DNA from 3 places in the Phyllobacterium sp. K27 genome. Region 1 is predicted to be linked to each of the others. Evidence: predicted binding sites of a transcription regulator. Region 1 holds the regulator's gene; each other region holds the start of a gene.
What was found. The regulator PhoB, encoded in region 1, activates phosphate uptake and scavenging genes when phosphate is short. The targets are predictions, from matches to a motif close to TGTCATNNANCTGTCAT.

Region 1 (6,463 bases):
TTGGCTAATCCTGCCATAAAGTGGAAAAACGATGCTGGGAAGCATCGGCAGCGTCCTTGTTTAGCTGGCTTTTTCACACTTGAGGCTCATGCTGCTTCATTTGAACTTTTCTGCTAAACCGCTTAGCTTGACTGATCACCGTTCGAGCAACCCACAGACTGATCCATGCACCGTAAGTTCGCCTTACGCCGTCTCGGCGTCTTCTCCATCTTCATCGCCCCGAGCCGCTTGCGAGCCTTCGCGCGCAGCCACGAAATTGGCCTCGTACTGGCAGCGGTGATTGTCGGCATTGTTTCAGGTTTCGTCGTGACCGCGATGAGCCGCATCGCCCAATATCTGCACCTGGTAATTTTCGATCTGCAACCCGACGAACGTTTGTCGTCGTCAATGTCGGCAAGCAATCTGGCGCTCTTTGTCGCCCCGATTGCGGGCGGCATTATTCTTGGTGTCCTGCTTTTCCTTCTGGCACTATATCGCAAGAAACCAATCGTCGATCCGATTGAGGCCAATGCCTTGCATGGGGGACGCCTTTCGCTGAACGACAGCATCATTGTTACCGTTCAGAACCTTATTTCCAATGGCTTTGGCGCTTCTGTAGGGCTGGAGGCCGGTTATACGCAGCTTGCTTCCGGTCTTGCCTCGAAGATCGGGCTATCCTTGCGCCTGAGACGCTCGGATATGCGTATCCTTGTTGGCTGCGGCGCGGCCGGGGCTATTGCCGCTGCGTTCAATGCCCCACTGACCGGCGCATTTTACGCCTTCGAGTTGATCATTGGCTCTTATACCATATTGAGTCTGACACCCGTGGTTGCTGCTGCACTGGTTTCCAACCTCGTCGCACGCGCACTTGCGGGAGATAATTTCGTCATCGACATCGGCGATTTCGGCACGGTAGTGCCCGCCGACTATGTTCCAGCGCTTCTCCTCGGATTGATTTGCGCGGGCGCGGGCATCGCGCTCATGAAGGGCGTCGCTTTCGTCGAGGAACTCGCACGCAGAAGCTTCATCCCTTTCTGGCTGCGGCCTGCCCTTGGTGGCATCCTTGTCGGGGGGCTGGCCTTGATTTCACCGCAGGTGCTTTCCGGAGGTCATGGCGCACTGCATCTCAATCTCGATTATACGGGGCCAATAGCTGGCATAATCGGTATTATCCTGCTCAAGGCGTTGGCCTCCGCCATCTCCATCGGTTCGGGCTTTCGCGGCGGCCTGTTCTTTGGTTCCCTCTTCATGGGTGCGCTCCTCGGCAAACTCTTTGCCTTTTCCGTACCCTATGTCTTTGCCCATGCAACTTTAACGCCTGTGACCTACGCGGTTGTCGGCATGAGTGCTCTGGCAGTGTCAGTCATTGGCGGACCTTTGACGATGACCTTTCTAGCCCTGGAAATCACGGGCGACTTTCCGATAACGGTTCTCGTGCTTGCCGCCGTCATTGCTGCGTCGATCACAGTTCGCAACACGTTCGGCTACTCCTTTGCCACATGGCGCTTTCATCTGCGGGGTGAAAGCATCCGCAGCGCTCATGATGTCGGCTGGATCCGCAATCTGACGGTCGCCAAGTTGATGCGTACGGATGTGCGCACGGCTTCCGACAAAATGGTGATCAGCGAATTTCGTCACGAGTTTCCGCTGGGCTCGACGCAGCGGGTCATCATTGTCAATGATGAGAATAAATATGTGGGTATTGTCATCGTTGCCGAAGCGCATTCAGGCATCACCGAAACGACTGACGAGGCACAGCCTATCGGCCCTCTGATCAGATATCAGGGTGAATATCTGCAACCACAAATGAATGCACGACAGGCTGTTCGCCTATTCGACAATGCTGAAGCCGAAGCTCTTGCGGTGGTCAATGACATAGTGGAGCTGAAGGTTGTCGGACTTTTGGCCGAAAGCCACACTCTGCGGCGATATAGCGAGGAACTCGACCGCCAACGACGGCATGTGTCCGGCGAAATCTGATTGTTCTGAGGCGGGGGAACTCGTCATCTTGCAAGCTTTAACCCTATTTTAACCACGGTTTGTTGCAATACGTAACATTGTGTTACTATAATCGGGAATCGAACCGAGGCAATCCATTGCAACCAGACGTCGAAGCAACTGGGAAATCATCTCCCGCCAATAGAAACTCCACATTGTCATCAATGTGTAGCTTCTGGGGGCTGCTTAGGGCGTACTGGGTCTCTGACCGCTGGGTTGAAGCCTGGACGCTGACAATCGCCATTGCCCTATTGACCGCTGCTGCCAGCAAGGCCAGCGTCTGGATGGCGATGGCATCGGGCGAATTGATCAATTCGCTGGTCGATATTCATGACCCCTTTATTGTCAATCCGCTCAATGTGATCCTCGCAAATGCGGGTATTCTGGTTGCAATCGTTGCGGTCAAGGAAATTGGTTTCATCGGTATCCGTCACCTTTTGTCGACAACGTTGCATCGCAAATGGCGCGGTTGGCTGAATGGCCGTTTTGGCGAGGCTCTGCTTGATGACCAGCACACACATTACCATTTGCAGCAGGGAAATTCGGCAGCCGCAGAAAACCGGACTCCGGACAACATCGACCAGCGCATTCAAGAATCCATCAAGGGTATGACGGGCGGTGCCATCGGGCTGGCCATGGGCGTTCTCGGTGTCACCATGTCCATTCTTTTCGTGGGCCAGAAGCTTATTGAGCTTTCAACGCCAATTCCGGGCCTTGATTTTCTGGGCGAGTATGGCAGTGCCACACTGGCCTTTGCAGCGATCGCTCTCTATGTGCCTATCAGCACATGGATTGCGATGCGTATCGGCCGCGTGCTCGAAAAGCTCACCTTGGCCATGCAGCAATCTGAAGGCAGTTATCGAAGTGAGCTGACCACACTGTTGCGCCGCAGCTTTCAGGTTGCCGCAGCCAATGGTGAGGGTGTTCAAAAATCATTGAATGGCAAGCTCTACACAAGCGTCGATAACAACTGGGCGCGCTTCAATGTGTTCGATGCCTGCTACATGTCGTTTACGTCGATATACAATTTCTTCTCTGCCCGTGTCATCGCCTATATCCCCGGCCTTCTGCCCTATATGGGCAATACGATCAGCTTCAAGAATTATATTACCGGCTCTGAGCTTGTCGGTTCGATGATCAATGAATGCTCATGGTTTATCCAGGTCATGCCCGCAATTGCCAACTTGAAGGCAAATGCACGGCGCGTCACTGAGTTGGCGCAGGCTGTCGAGCGTGTTAGAGACCCATCGGAATATTATCGTTCTACTGGCATCAGCGCGTTCAAATTTGCAACACAGCACGAGGCCTTTGGCGTCTCCGTTCGCGGTCTTGAGCTGATGCATCGTGACAGCGAGGCCAAGCCTTTTCTCACCCTTGCGAATATGCGGTTACGCAAGGGCCAATGGGCCTATATCAAGGGCGATTCCGGTAGTGGCAAAACCTGTTTGCTGAAAGCGATGAACGGGCTTTGGGGTTATGGCCGAGGTGAAATCTTCTACCCGAAGGATGCTGCTACAATGTATGCGGCCCAGGAGGTCAAGCTTCCCGGTGTCTCGCTGAAACAGCTCGTATGCCTTCCCATGGATGAAAATCACTTCAACGATGCATCCGTTGCTGCTGCCTTGCATCGCGCCGGCATGGGCGATTTTATCGAAAATCTTCTCGATGAAAGCCGTGACGGCACCTCATGGGACCTGCTTTTGTCCGGAGGCCAGAAGCAGAAACTGGTGCTTGCCCGAATTCTCCTGCATAAGCCTGCAGTTCTGTTTTTGGACGAAGCAACCGGCGCGCTGGATCCGGATTCCAAGATCGCCTTCCATCAAGCCATCAAGGATCATTGCGCCGGGACGACCGTTATCAGTGTGATGCATGAGATCGAGGCGCCCCGCTCGGTTTCCGGCGAAAACTTCTACTCGCATATTCTCGAGATCAGCGACGGCGAAGCCACCCAGCGACCACTTCTCGAGACACTGGCCGAGCCAGCTCCGCTACCAGCAACAAGCTTCCCACTGGTTGCAGCCGAATAGGTCCTGATCCTATCCGAAGGAATAACCTGCGCCGCGCACAGTACGGATCGGATCAAGCGACCGGCCAATATTGATTGCCTTGCGCAGACGACCAACATGCACGTCTACCGTGCGGTCATCGACATAAATATCCGCACCCCAGACATTATCGAGAAGCTGACCGCGCGAGAATACCCGGCCCGGTGACTGCATCAGAAACTCCAGCAGGCGGAATTCGGTTGGCCCCAGCTTCAGTTCGCGCTCCTTGCGGAAAACGCGGTGCTGTTCGCGGTCAAGCTTCAGATCGCCAAAGCTCAACACATGCGACAGAAGACTTGGATTGACCCGGCGCAGCATCGACTTGATGCGTGCCAGCAATTCCGGTGTCGAGAAAGGCTTGACCATGTAATCATCCGCACCCGTCGAAAGTCCGCGAACACGCTCGCTTTCTTCGCCGCGCGCTGTCAGCATGATGATCGGCAGGATTTCCGTCTCGCGGCGGGCGCGAAGACGGCGGCAAAGTTCAATGCCCGAAAGCCCCGGTAGCATCCAGTCGAGGATTAGCAGATCAGGCACTTTTTCGCGCAAGGCTATTTCGGCTTCGTCACCACGGCTGATGGTTTCGACAATGTAACCCTCTGCTTCCAGATTGTAACGCAGGAGAACACTGAGGGCATCTTCATCTTCAACGACTGTGATTCTGGGAGCTATAGGCATGATCTGCTTCCGGCAATTATGGTGTTACTGGCTCATCAAGAATAACGGTATGTGACTGGTCTTCCTTCGGGCGTTCCGCCGGAAGCTGTGTACCTGTCACGATGTAATAGACCGTTTCGGCGATATTGGTCGCATGGTCGCCGATACGTTCGATATTCTTGGCGCAGAACAAAAGATGCGTGCAAGCGGATATGTTGCGCGGATCTTCCATCATGTAAGTCAGGAGTTCCCGGAACAGCGATGTGTAGAGCGCATCAATCTCGTCATCGCGTTCACGAACAATGTTCACCTGTGCTACCGAGCGTGTGGCATATGCATCGAGCACATCTTTAAGTTGTGTCAATGCCAGCTCTGCAATGGTCTGCAAGCCCCGATAGACTGAAAGCGTCTGCCGCGTATCATTGACAGCAACAACGCGCTTGGCGATGTTTTTGCCCAGATCGCCGATGCGTTCCAAATCAGACGAAATGCGGATCGTGCCGATCACTTCGCGCAGATCAATCGCCATTGGCTGACGCTTGCCGATAATGGTGATCGCCTTCTCATCAATCTCGCGCTGACCGGCATCGAGAATGAGATCGTCAGAGATTACGCGTTGCGCAAGCGCATTGTCTGAGTTGACCATGGCCGACACAGCCTGTTCGACCATGCGCTCCGCATGTCCGCCCATTTCTGCAATCTTGTGGGTCAGAAACTTCAATTCATCGTCATAGGAACGGACGGTGTGTTGTGCTGTGTCAGTCATTGTCTGAGCCTCTTCCCGTGAGATCAACCGAAACGTCCGGTAATATAGTCTTGCGTGCGCTTTTCGGTAGGGCTGGTGAACATCATTTCCGTGTCGCCGACTTCAACAATGTTGCCAAGATGGAACATTGCCGTGCGTTGCGAGACACGCGCCGCCTGCTGCATTGAGTGTGTGACGATGACAATCGTGTAGTTCTGGCGCAGTTCGTCGATCAGTTCTTCGACCTTCGCCGTGGCAATAGGATCAAGCGCCGAGCAAGGCTCGTCCATCAGGATCACTTCAGGGCTGACCGCAATGGCGCGGGCGATGCAAAGACGCTGCTGCTGGCCACCGGAAAGGCCAGTGCCGGATTCATGCAGACGGTCTTTCACTTCCGCGAAGAGACCGGCGCGTTGCAGGCTCTTTTCCACGATTTCGTCAAGATGACTCTTGTTTTTGACCAGACCGTGAATGCGCGGCCCATAGGCAACATTTTCGAAGATCGACTTCGGGAATGGATTCGGCTTCTGGAACACCATGCCGATCCGGGCGCGCAGCTGAACCACATCGATCTTCGGATCATAGATATCACGCTCGTCGAGGGTAATATTGCCAGTGATCTTGCAGGTCGAAATCGTGTCGTTCATGCGGTTCAGGCAACGCAGGAATGTTGACTTACCGCAACCTGACGGTCCGATCAGCGCCGTGACTTCCTTTTCCCTGATATCGAGATTGACACCGAAGAGCGCCTGTTTGGCTCCGTAAAATACAGAGACGTCTTCGCCCTTCATCTTTATCGCAGGCTGGTTCGAGGAATTGTGCAATTTCTTTTCCACATCGACTTCGGATAACATGTTCATGTCCTTGTACCTCATTACCAGCGACGTTCAAAACGTCGGCGCAGCATGATCGCCGCAGCATTCATCACGAATAGGAATACCAGCAACACCAGAATGGCTGCTGCGGTCTTTGCCTGGAAGGCGACTTCAGGAAGATCGGACCACAGATAAATCTGCACGGGAAGCACCGTCGAGGCGTC
Region 2 (6,463 bases), 560 kb from region 1:
ACACCACAGGCTGCGCAGGCTTGAAGCCGGGCAGGATGGAATCTGTCGGGCGCTTGTCCTCGGTGATCGTATCGCCAACGCGCGTATCGGCCACTTCCTTGATCGAAGCGGTGATGAAGCCGAATTCGCCGGGTCCAAGCTCGTCCACGGCAACCATTTTCGGCGTGAACACGCCGGTGCGCTCAACCGGATATTTCGCGCCGGTGCCCATCATGCGGATGGTCTGGCCCTTTTTGAGCACGCCATCAATGATACGCACAAGCACGATGACGCCGAGATAGGTGTCATACCAGCTATCAACCAGCATGGCCTTGAGCGGCTTGGTGCGATCCCCTTCGCGCGGGGGCGGCAGTTGCTTGACGATGGCTTCCAGCACATCAGGAATGCCAAGGCCGGTCTTGGCCGAAATCAGCACCGCCTCGCTGGCATCAATGCCGATGACATCTTCCACCTGCTCGCGGATACGCTCCGGCTCGGCGGCGGGAAGATCGACCTTGTTCAGCACCACGACGATTTCGTGATTATTGTCGATGGCCTGATAGACATTGGCCAGCGTCTGCGCCTCAACGCCCTGCGAAGCATCGACCACCAGCAGCGAGCCTTCGCAGGCCGATAGCGAGCGCGATACCTCATAGGCAAAGTCCACATGGCCGGGCGTGTCGATCAGATTGAGGACATAAATCTCGCCATCATTGGCCTTGTAGTGCAGCCGGACGGTCTGCGCCTTGATGGTGATGCCGCGCTCGCGCTCGATATCCATCGAGTCGAGCACCTGCTCCTTCATGTCGCGAAGCTCCAGCCCGCCTGTCGATTGGATCAGGCGGTCAGCAAGAGTGGATTTGCCATGGTCGATATGGGCGACGATGGAGAAATTACGGATGTGATCTAGTGGAGTGCTCATGCGCGCCACATAGAGCATTTTCAGGCGATTTGGAAGGGCGACCATAGCGGTAGACGATATTCGGTGCGAATAGTTTTACCCGGGTATATTGACGGCAGAGTTTTATCCGGGTAAATCCAACGCAAAGTTTGAACAATGGATGGAAATTATGGACAAAGTGACCGCCTTTCAGGGCAATACGAAAATCACAAGCGGAACGCGGGCCGAAGTGGCGCTGACGCTGAAGCGTCTGGAGGATAATGGCGAGGCAGTTCTTGTTTTCGATGACGCAACGGGCAGGCAGGTCGAGTTTGATCTGCGCGGCAGCGAAGCGGAAATATTGGCGCGGCTGGATAATGCCGAACCGCGCAAGCCGGGCCGTCCGAAGCTTGGCGTTACGGCACGCGAGGTAACGCTTCTGCCACGCCATTGGGAATGGCTCGCGGCGCAACCTGGCGGCGCTTCCGTTACGTTACGCAAGCTTGTGGAGGCGGCGCGAACAGCAAATGGCGGGCGCGAGGCAAAACGCCAGGCACAGGAAAGCGCGGACCGCTTCATGCTGGCAATGGCGGGTAACCAGCCGCACTACGAAGATGCCACGCGCGCACTTTACGCTGGAAACTATCAGCGCTTCATCGAGCTAAGCGAGGACTGGCCGCGGGATATCCGCGACCATGCCCGGCATTTGAGTGAGCCGACCTTCGACTGGCCGGACTGAGCGACGGTCAAACGCCGATCTTGCCACCGCCCTGTTTGGTGATTGCGACAACGGACGGACGCACAGGCATATCATCCTTGAAGTCCGGCCAGCGGGTGGACAGGTCTTCGTAGTATGACGGACGGCCAAAGCCTTCCCAATCTTCGCCGCCATCGGCGGGGTGTTGCACGGCCACCATCATGGTTGCCATATCCGGCAGCATGAGCGGACCGCACATTTCCGCGCCTATGGGCACGCGGAAGAAGAGCTTCGACGTAGCGCGGGCAGCGCCTTCCGTATCCACCGCCCATAGACCATCGGTACGACCCGTGTCCTTGGGCGAGTTGCCGTCTGTCGAAACCCACAGGCGTCCATCAGCATCGACAGAGCAATTGTCGGGCATGCCGAACCAGCCATTCTTTGTGGTCTCGGTGGAGAAAGATGCGCCAACATCGGCGACGGAAGGGTCACCGCATTTCAGCAATATTTCCCATTTGCCCTTTGTCGCGGCGAAATCGCCATCCGCCTCGGCAATTTCAATAATGTGACCAAAAGCATTTTTCGCACGCGGATTGGCAGCGTCGATCTGGTCATCCTTGCGTTTGGTATTATTGGTCAACATGACATAGACCTTGCCGTTGACATCATTGGGCTGGATGTCTTCCGGCCTGTCCATTTTGGTAGCGCCCAACAAATCGCCTGCGCGGCGGGTTTCGATCAGCACATCTGCCTGACTGTTAAAGCCATTGGCCTCGGTCAATGGACCCTGGCCGAACACAACCGGCATCCATTCAATGGTGCCATCAGCTTCAAACTTGGCAACATAGAGCGTGCCTTCATCCAGCAGGTCCAGATTGGCAGCACGATCCTCCGGATTGAACTTGCCGCTGGTTACAAACTTATAGACGTAATCAAACCGCTCATCATCGCCGAGATAGAACACGACCCGACCATCTTTGGAAACGATTGACTCGGCACCTTCATGTTTGAAGCGGCCCATGCTGGTACGCTTCTTCGGAACAGACAGCGGATCATTTACGTCGACTTCGACAATCCAACCGAAGCGGTTGGCTTCATTGGGGTCTTTCGAAACGTCAAAGCGGTCATGGAACTTGCCCCACTCGTAACTGCCCTCCGGAAGGCCAAGCCGTTTGTAATTGGCAGCTTCCTTGCTCTCGGCTGGCAGTTCACCTGTGAAGTAGCCATGGATATTTTCTTCGGCCATCACATAGGTGCCCCAAGGCGTGACGCCGCCTGCACAATTATTAATCGTTCCGAACACTTTCGTGCCGGATGCATCGGCATTGGTTTTCACGCGATCATGACCGGCAACGGGGCCGGATAATTGCATCTCCGTATTGGCCGTAATGCGACGGTTCAGCTTGCCATCCTTGACGACCTGCCATTTGCCATCGGTCTTTTTGATCTCTACAACGCTGCCGCCGTGGGCAGCCATTTCGATATCAACCCGCTTCTTGTCGGCAGGAGCGACTTCAATCTTGCCATCGGCTACCTTGACGATGCCGGGGAACATCAGATGTTCATTGGTGTATTCATGATTAACAACCAGAAGACCATGCTCGGAGGAACCATCTATCGGGATATATCCGACATAATCATTATTGTAGCCAAACTGCTTTGCCTGAGCTTCCGGAGTCTGGTTGCGTGGATCAAACTCTGGCGAATCCACAAAAATCCCATCGCCCCAACGTAAAAGCACATCCGCATCATACCCGGCAGCCACATGATGTTTTTCATCAATGCCCGCTTCCACTTCCTCAAAGCTGAAGGCAGATTTGGCCTCGGCGCGGGCATCATCAGCCAGCATCAACGCCATAGGGCTGACTGTGGCTGCAATAGCTGAAACGGCCAGCGAACCTTTCAGAAAGCCACGGCGGGAGAAACGTGCAGCAATGAGTTCACCCATTGTAGGATTTTCAGTCGGATTGTGGCCCGGACCTTCATTCTCTTCAAGCTGGCTGGTTCTGAAAACAGGAGTTTGATCATTCATGGCGCGACCTCTGGCTATCTGGCTGGGGTTGGGGATTAGAACCGTTCCAGATGGCTAGAAGTTCAGCGTAACAAACTGATGACAAAACTGTGTCTTTTACATCTCTACGACCAAGGTCTAAGATGTAGCGATCAGCTTGCTGTATGATTCCAGATCAACATTGCCACCCGAAAGAACGACGGCCACTGTCTTGCCTTCAATGTCGACTTCGCCCGAAGCCAGAGCGGCAAGACCAACAGAACCGCCGGGCTCCACCACCAGTTTCAGATCATTTGCCGCCTCACGCATGGCTTTACGCACCGCGATGTCTGAGACAGAGATCCCACCGGCAAGGTTTTGCCTGTTGATCGGGAATGTAAGATCACCCGGTTGGGCGGTCAGAATTGCATCGCAGATTGAGCGATGCCCCACCTCATTGCTGCGGATTTCGCCAGCCACAAGAGAACGGCGCAAATCGTCAAAATTATCCGGCTCTACGCCCCATATGCGCGTGTGGGGAGAGCGTGCTTTTACCGCAATCGAAACGCCACTGATGAGACCGCCGCCGCCACTTGGGACGAAAACATCATCCAATGTAATACCGCGCTCCTTGGCTTCATCGGCAAGCTCAAGCCCGATTGTACCCTGCCCTGCAATAATGGATGCATCATCATAGGGCGGCACCAAAACCATGCCACGCTCTTCAATGAAAGGGGCGGCAACCACATCCCGGCTCTCGGTATATCGGTCGAAGAAGACAACTTCCGCACCATAGGACCGGGTATTATCGATTTTAACCTGGGGCGCGTCGCTGGGCATGACGATAACCGCCTTGATGCCGAATATCCGGGCAGAACTTGCGACACCTTGCGCATGATTGCCTGAAGAGAACGCAACGATGCCGCGCTTTCTCTCTTCCGGTGTAAATTGACTGATACGATTATAGGCACCGCGAAATTTGAATGAGCCGGTCCGTTGCAGGCATTCCGGCTTGAAGAGAATGCGCGCTTTGTAGCGGTCGTTGAGCGTTTCCGATTCCATCAGCCGTGTCAGCACAAGCTGCCCCGACAACCTTTTTGCGGCAGCTTCGATATCGGCAATCCCGGCGGCAAAATCCTGATGATCCATGGCCCTCTCCTGTCAAATCAGCTATCCAAGTCGATAGCATTCTCCGATGCAGCAGGCACCCAAATCATTGTCATCATATCAATCGGGCACAGACACCCGTTTGGCACGCTTTTCCAGAAACTCCGGCAGCTCTGCAATTGAACCAAGAATAGCATCACTCAGATGGGCAAGGTCATCCAGCGTGCTGTTTCCCGACAGGACGCCGATAGCAAGTCCTGCACCTGCGGCATGGGCCATTTCCAGATCGTGGGAATTGTCACCAACCATAGCGATGGCTTCGACCGGCAAGCCGGTTCTCGATGCAAAGAGGTGCAACTGATCCGCATGAGGCTTGGCACGCACCACGGAATCATATCCGATGATTGCGGAGAAGAGTGGCGATAGGCCCAATGCATTAGCTGTGGCGCGAGCGCCTGCCTCTGAATCATTCGTTGCTATGCCGAGAACAAAACCCTGCGCGACAAGCGCTTCCAGCGTTACGTGCAATCCATCGATTCCGACAGCGCGGCGAGAGCCCTCCTGCACAGTATAATCATCATAATCGCGGATAAGCTGGCGTTTTTCTTCAAGCGTCAGTTCCGGATGCCACAGGTCGACAACATCATTGATGGTTCCGGCAGCAACGACCGAGCCACCGCGGAACTTTTGCATCTCCCAGTCATAGCCACCGGCCTCCACCAGAGCCTTCGCTCGGGTGTCGTCACCTTTGGCGGCCATTTGCGCCAGCTCCATAGTGATGCCAAACCAGGTTTTGTTGAAGTCAACCAGTGTTCCATCCTTGTCGAACAGAATACCGCGTATTTCGTGGAATTGTGCCGTCCGCATCAGGATTCCAACGAGCCGGGCCTGGCATTTTCAGAACGTCTGCTGCCAAGGAGTTTCAGGAGGTCATCGCCACGGCGGGTATAACGATGGCCGCGGCGCGTGAGAATCCGGCCAGACTGCGGGGCAGTCAGTGTTATGTCGCCAGCGGGATCGCCCGGCACGGTTACAACCGTAACGAGCTTATCGCCAACCTTCACTTCCGCTCCGATATCAACGTGGAACAGGATCATCCCGCCTTGCGGCGCGCGTATCATCTCGACATTTTCAAGCGGCGTGACAGGGCCGTTAAAATCCACTGTCAGCGCAACATTTGTGTCGACGATCACGCCACGCTGAACGAGGAACTTATAAAGACCTTCCGCATCGGACTTTCCAGTATCGATATTGACGTCGCTGAGGCCGCGAAACTCCACTGTCGTCACTGCACGGGTCTTCTGATCGGCTGTTGGCAGTTGCAACACCGGATGCGCGCAGGCTTCTTCAAACGCCGCATCAGCCGTGCTGTCCCATGAAAGAATGGCGGTAGAGCCAAGCGCGGACGCCAGATCATACATCTCAGGCAAGAAAGCCTGATGGATATAGAGATAGCTTTCACTTTCATCGTCACAATGCAGATCGAGAACAATCTCATGCGGAAGCGCCAGACGCAGAAGCTGGGCTTTCAACCGCTCTGCCAGCGGCTTTGGGCCATCAGTAGCTGGCAAGGAAGATGTGTCAAAATCCTCCAGAAGGGGAAATGAGCGATTGAAATTCGTGCTGGAGAAAAACTCGAAGCGACCAATATGCTGGTGCGCCAACCATTGCGCAGAGCCGATCGGATTGGCCTGAGGAACGACAGTGATATCCCCGGCGATACGACCTTCTTTGGCAGCTTTTTCCAGCATGGGGATGAGGAAATGCAATGCAGCCTGACCGGGCAGTTCCGAACCATGGAGGGATGATT
Region 3 (6,463 bases), 240 kb from region 1:
AACCAGCGCGAAGTTACTACCGGAGAACGGACCTTCCTCGAAAGCAAAGGCAAAGTGGCGGTGAGCGCCAATATGCGCTCCATGGCCCGGCTTCCCGATGGCAGCGACCAGTCGCTGGTGGAAGTCAAGGCGGTTGACGACTCCTATCCTTTGAATGGAAAATTGGAAACGGCTCCAAAACTTGATCATCAGGCGCTCTTCGGCGAAAAAGACGGTGCTTATGGTGTGGCGGTTGCAGAGATATTTCTTGAACGACTGCGTTTGAAGCTCGGCGACCGCATTCTTCTCGGCTCGGCAAGTTTTGAAGTTCGCTCCGTCATCGTGAATGAGCCGGATGCACTTTCCGACGGCTTCGGTTTTGCACCACGTTTCATGGTGTCGCTTGAAGGACTTGGTGCCGCAGGACTTGTCCAGCCCGGTAGTCTCGTCGATCACAATTACAAAATTTCGCTCCCGGCAGGCTCCAGCGAGCAGGCTATCACGCTCATTCGCAATGAAGCACAAGAAAAGTTCCCGCAGGCCGGTTGGACCATTCGCAGCCGCACCAATGCCGCCCCCTCGCTCAGCGCCAATATTGAACGCTTCTCACAGTTCCTGACACTGGTCGGATTGACCGCCCTCGTCGTTGGCGGTGTTGGAGTGGCCAATGCCGTTCGATCCTACCTTGATGGCAAGCGCGGCGTTATCGCAACCTTCAAATCACTGGGCGCGCCGGGATGGTTCGTTATTGCAGTCTATCTCTTTCAGATCGTCATCCTCGCCATTGTCGGCATTCTGATAGGTCTGATTGCAGCCGCTGCTATTCCCTATCTGGCAGCCTATGCACTGCAAAACGTTCTTCCCATTGCAGGATCGGGCGGTTTTTATCCAGGCGCATTGCTCTGGGCTGCCCTGTTCGGCCTTTTGACTACGCTGGCCTTTGCAATCCTGCCTTTAGGGCGCGCGCGCGACGTTCCAGCCACAGCCTTGTTCCGCGAGCAGGGTTTCGACCAGCGCGGCTGGCCAAAACCCGCCTATATTGGCATTGCTGTCGCGCTGATTGGAGCGCTTTGTCTGCTGGCAATCTATTTCGCCTATGACCGGCGTATTGCAATTGTGTTCGTGGGTGCCGTTGCTGTTTCGTTTGTGATCTTGCGTGCCGTTTCCAGCCTCGTCCAATGGTTGGCGCGCCGTGCGCCTCGCGTTTCTTCGACAGCGCTTCGTCTGGCTATTGGCAATATTCACCGACCTGGCGCGTTAACGCCCTCTGTGGTTTTGTCGCTTGGTCTCGGTCTGACCCTGCTTGTTTCCCTTGCTTTGATTGATGGCAGCCTCAGACAGCAATTGGCCGGCAATCTGCCTGAAAAGGCACCAAACTTCTTCTTCGTGGATATCCAAAGCAGGGAAATAGATCAGTTCAAGGATTTACTGCAGAAATCTGCCCCCAATGGAAAGATTGTAAGCGCGCCGATGCTGCGTGGCCGTATCGTGGCTTTCAACGGCACTGATATTACCAAAATGATCATTCCGCCGGAAGGTGCGTGGGTGCTGCGTGGTGACAGAGGGATTACCTACGCGAAGAACGTGCCGGAGAATTCAACCCTGACCGAGGGAAGTTGGTGGCCCGCGGATTATAGCGGAGAGCCGCTGGTGTCATTTTCGGCAGAGGAAGGCCGTAATCTCGGCCTGAAGATTGGTGATACTGTTACCGTTAATGTTCTTGGCCGCAACATGACGGCGCGCATTGCCAATTTTCGCGAAGTACAATGGGAATCGCTTGCAATCAACTTTGTCATGGTCTTCTCGCCCAATACTTTTACCGGGGCTCCACATGCATGGTTGGCAACATTGTCAGATCCCACTGCGACCACGGCAGCAGAAGCCAATGTCATGCGGGAGGTAACCAGTGCCTATCCCGCCGTCACGTCAGTTCGTGTCAAGGACGCCATCACGATTGCGAACGAGCTTGTAGGACAATTGGCAGTGGCCATTCGTGCCGCTGCATCGGTTGCCTTGATCGCATCAATACTGGTCTTGGGCGGTGCATTGGCAGCAGGGAACCGGGCACGTATTCACGATGCAGTGGTGTTGAAAACGCTTGGTGCGACGCGGCGAACCCTTATCCAGGCCTTTACGCTTGAATATGTGCTTCTGGGACTTTCGACGGCGGTATTTGCGCTGTTGGCAGGCGGCTTGGCGGCCTGGTATGTGATCGTTCGGGTCATGACGCTGCCAGCCTCATTCCAGCCGGAAGTCGCTGTCGTTACCGTTGCCGTGGCCCTGATTCTGACGGTAGGATTTGGACTTGCGGGGACATGGCGCATACTTGGGCAGAAGGCCGCGCCTGTGCTCAGAAACCTTTGAAATGATTAAAAACATGTAATTTTTGACAGTTTAAGGCTTATTTTGCAATTACGCACGCAATCTTGAGCAAAACAGGACTTGTTATAGGGCGGGTTAATCACCATAATTCTTATCAAGGCATGCTGGGGTCCCGCCAGCGGCGCCTGGGGGATAGTCCCCGACACAAGGGCGGGACGAAGCAATGAGGAAAACCATGGCTGACTATCGCAATATCCAGGCCCAGAATACGGCCGGAGTGCGTGTGGACGCGGGGATCGATCAAGGTCTACGCAGCTACATGCTGAAGGTCTACAATCTTATGGCGATCGGTCTCGCAGTGACCGGTCTTGCCGCACTCGCAATCGTTTATATGACAACGACCAATGATGCGTCGCTTGCGGCTGCAACATTGCCAAACGGCAAGATGCTGACCAGCTTCGGCGTTACGTTCTTCGTATCGCCATTGAAGTGGGTGGTAATGCTCGCGCCGCTGGCTGCAGTGTTCTTCCTGAGCTTCCGCATTAACTCGATGAGCGTTGCCGCTGCCCAGACCACGTTCTGGGTCTATGCTGCTCTTGTGGGCGCGTCGCTCTCTTCAATCTTCCTGGTCTATACTTCAGGAAGCATTGTTCAGACGTTCTTCATCACGGCAGCGTCGTTTGGCGCGCTTTCGCTGTACGGCTATACAACCAAGCGTGATCTTTCCGGTTTCGGTTCATTCCTGTTCATGGGTATAATCGGTATCCTGCTTGCTTCGGTGGTCAATATCTTCCTTCAGTCGAGCGCATTGCAATTCGCTATCTCGGCGATCGGTGTGCTGGTGTTTGCGGGCCTTACCGCCTATGATACCCAGCAGATCAAGGAAATGTATTACGAAGGCGACGATTCAGACTCCTATGGCCGCAAGGCAATCATGGGCGCACTTCGTCTCTATCTCGACTTCATCAATATGTTCATGTTCCTGCTGCAATTCCTGGGCAACCGCGAATAGCATTTGCGTTGGAACGAGTAATGGAAAAGGGCAGCTCCAAGCTGCCCTTTTTTATGCCTTCCATAGAAATGTTTGATCCAATTTGCCGTGTCAGCCCTTTAATTCCATAACAAACAGGTGCATGAAAGTTGCCAAGATTTACCCATCAAGCGAAGCCCATGTCCGACATTCATATTCGCCCTGCGCAGCCCGCCGATCTGGAAGCCATCACTGACATCTATCGGGATGCCGTCCTCCACGGCACAGCCACCTATGAGATCGACCCGCCTGATCTTCAGGAAATGACGAACCGGTTTCATACGCTCACCTCCGATGGCTTTCCTTATGTTGCCGCTGAACAGGATGGCAAAGTGATTGGCTATGCCTATGCCAGCTATTTCCGGGCGCGGCCTGCCTATTGGTGGATGGTTGAAGACTCGATCTATATAGCGCCGGAAGCCAAGGGCAAGGGATTGGGCAAAATCCTCATTCAGCGGCTCATTGATGATTGCACTGCCTTGGGATTCCGTCAGTTCCTTGCGGTTATTGGCGATGGTCATGAGGGGTCTGCCTCTGTCCGTCTGCACACCAAGGCAGGCTTTCGGTATTGCGGCAAGATAGAAGCCTCCGGCTTCAAGCATGGCCGCTGGCTGGATACGGTTCTGATGCAGCTTGACATGAATGGCGGCGCAGCAACCCTTCCAGATAAGCCACCGCTTAGAGCCTTTCCTGCTTAAAAAGATAAGGCTCTAATAATCAGCTGCGCACGATGCTCAACGTCTTGTCGAAAACGCGCAAGACCCTATCGAGCTCGTGCCCGCGTTTAAGAATCAGGCCACTTGCGGCGATGACGCTATAGGCGCCCTGCTTGCGCGACAGCTTGGGGTTCTTTTCAATGCGAAACATCGGGACTTCGCTGGTGCGTCGGAAAACCGAAAATATGGCTCTGTCAGAAAGATGGTCGATGGCATAGTCGCGCCATTCGCCGGCGGACACCATAAACCCATAGACACGCAAGATCTGATTGAGTTCGCGCCGATTAAAGGTGATTGGCAAATCATTGTTTCGAACGAGGGGGATGAGTTTCGCCTGACGCTGCGAATCGTCGCCACCTGCATTGCTGTCCATCAATCAACCGCCTTTGAATTTGTCGTGTGACACCTGGATGACAATAAGGTGACCCCATCCGGCCGATTTTACAAGCTCGCAGATTCTCCTGGCACAATTTTTATCGACACGGCTTCCACCATTTGTCGTCTCACGAACCAATACGAGGTGAAGCGAATGGTGATTGAGCGACACTTTCTCGCCACACTCTTTACGCATTGCCGCCGGATTTCGAAACGAACATCCAGTGGTGTTGCCAGAGACGGTTTGATCAGGACAGTTCGATTACCCAAGCCCCCCGCCCCAAGCGGATTGTTCAGATTAGTCCAATAGTTCTCAGCATATTGGCAACATGCCCCAATAGCTCAGGCCGGATTTATCCGGCCTGTTTTTGTTGAAACTATTTGGCTGCCATGATTGATGCGCCGATTATCGGCCCGGGCTGGCCCTCGCCAAGCATTTCTTGCAACAGCACTGCGCAGCCTGAAGCTTTCTTGCTGGCAAGCTCACTCACCGGAATCTCGATCTGCTGAGCATTGCCGTCCCACATGCCCACAGTTTCCATGGCACGCACGCTATTGGCATAGCTCACCATGCGCCCGGTATTTTCACCCCTTGGTATCGAGACGATGCTCTCGCGATTGAAATATGCGAGGACGACGCGGACAGGGTTTGTTGTGACCGGCCCGGAGCCGATGTCAATAAGAAGCCGATTTTTTGCAGCCTTTTCAATGGAAACCGGCACTGTCAGTCCGGAGGGAGTATCGCGCATCTCCGCAATCCGTCGGCGGATCTTCGTTTCATCCTGCCCATTCATATGCTCGCGGCCATTAATGATAACCTGTGGCGTGTAAACGCCATTCAGGCCAAGGGCCTTGCGGTATTCATTCTGGCGCTCAGTGTTTTCGGGCAAAGCGAGATTGTCTGTCCAGCCCCGATAATCCCAGTAGTCGACATGGAAAGCCAGCGCTACGACCTTTCCTTCGGTTGCCAGTTTTTTGAGAACGGCATCAGCGGGGGGACATGATCCGCAACCTTGCGATGTATAAAGCTCAACGACACCTTCCGGCTTCGTTCCTGCATCTTCCGCGCAGACCGGTACCACATAAGCAATCGCTGCCAGAAGAGGCAGGCCGATGGCCAAGAGTTTTGAGGTGGTGCGCGTGAGCAAGATTGGGCTTTCTTGGTGAAATTTCTAAATCTTATCTGTCAGATTGGTTGCCAGAAGATTGATAGGAGTCCGTTCATTCAAGAGGAAGTCACTTTGAGGTGAATTCGATCACGAATGCTGTACCACTCAACGATGAAGGGCCACCGATCGCCCGGCGGCCCTTCAAAACTCAACTAGATGATGCCAAATCAGGCAGCGAGATCGCGCAGAACGTATTGCAGGATGCCGCCATTCTTCAGATATTCCAGTTCATCGATGGTATCGATGCGGCAGATCAGAGGAACCTGCTTCACCTGACCATCAGCAAACGTCACCGTGGCAAATGTTTTCTGCCGCGGCTGGATCGTGGCGAGACCCTCAATGGAGACGATTTCATCGCCCTTCAGACCCAGCGACTGCCAGCTTGTGCCATCCTCGAGAACGAACGGAACAATGCCCATACCGACAAGGTTCGAACGGTGGATACGCTCGAAAGACTGGGAGATAACGGCGCGAACGCCGAGCAGGTTTGTACCCTTCGCAGCCCAGTCGCGTGACGAGCCGTTGCCATATTCCACACCAGCGAAAATCACCAGCGGCACGTTCTCACGGCGATATTCCATTGCCGCATCATAGATCGGCATTTCTTCCTTGGTCGGATAATGGATAGTGTAACCGCCTTCACGGCCATTTTCACCGAGCATATGGTTGCGGATACGGATATTGGCAAAAGTACCACGCATCATAACTTCATGGTTGCCGCGACGTGTGCCGTACTGGTTGAAGTCCAGGGGAGCCACACCGTGATCGGTCAGATACTGACCGGCTGGTGAAGCTGCCTTGATCGAACCAGCTGGAGAAATATGGTCGGTGGTGATCTTGTCGCCAAACAGGCCGAGAATCCGCGCACCCTT

Region 2: the regulator PhoB is predicted to act here: its motif matches at 3,656-3,672, upstream of ACYJL1_RS01150 (PhoX family protein).
Region 3: the regulator PhoB is predicted to act here: its motif matches at 4,447-4,463, upstream of ACYJL1_RS02685 (DUF2794 domain-containing protein).

The regions. Positions count from the first base shown of each region.
Region 1 covers NZ_CM139240.1:799,440-805,902, reverse strand. Annotated here, with positions in the region: gene ACYJL1_RS03930 (chloride channel protein) at 166-1,959, shown strand; gene ACYJL1_RS03925 (ABC transporter ATP-binding protein/permease) at 2,142-4,004, shown strand; gene phoB (phosphate regulon transcriptional regulator PhoB) at 4,014-4,700, opposite strand; gene phoU (phosphate signaling complex protein PhoU) at 4,717-5,445, opposite strand; gene pstB (phosphate ABC transporter ATP-binding protein PstB) at 5,469-6,284, opposite strand; gene pstA (phosphate ABC transporter permease PstA) at 6,299-6,463, opposite strand, start outside.
Region 2 covers NZ_CM139240.1:238,232-244,694, forward strand. Annotated here, with positions in the region: gene lepA (translation elongation factor 4) at 1-901, opposite strand, end outside; gene ACYJL1_RS01145 (DUF2239 family protein) at 1,050-1,598, shown strand; gene ACYJL1_RS01150 (PhoX family protein) at 1,606-3,588, opposite strand; gene ACYJL1_RS01155 (threonine ammonia-lyase) at 3,706-4,695, opposite strand; gene ACYJL1_RS01160 (HAD family hydrolase) at 4,774-5,520, opposite strand; gene ACYJL1_RS01165 (M14 family metallopeptidase) at 5,520-6,463, opposite strand, start outside.
Region 3 covers NZ_CM139240.1:554,718-561,180, forward strand. Annotated here, with positions in the region: gene ACYJL1_RS02670 (ABC transporter permease) at 1-2,343, shown strand, start outside; gene ACYJL1_RS02675 (Bax inhibitor-1/YccA family protein) at 2,537-3,313, shown strand; gene ACYJL1_RS02680 (GNAT family N-acetyltransferase) at 3,472-4,029, shown strand; gene ACYJL1_RS02685 (DUF2794 domain-containing protein) at 4,049-4,420, opposite strand; gene ACYJL1_RS02690 (DUF1223 domain-containing protein) at 4,800-5,570, opposite strand; gene acnA (aconitate hydratase AcnA) at 5,759-6,463, opposite strand, start outside.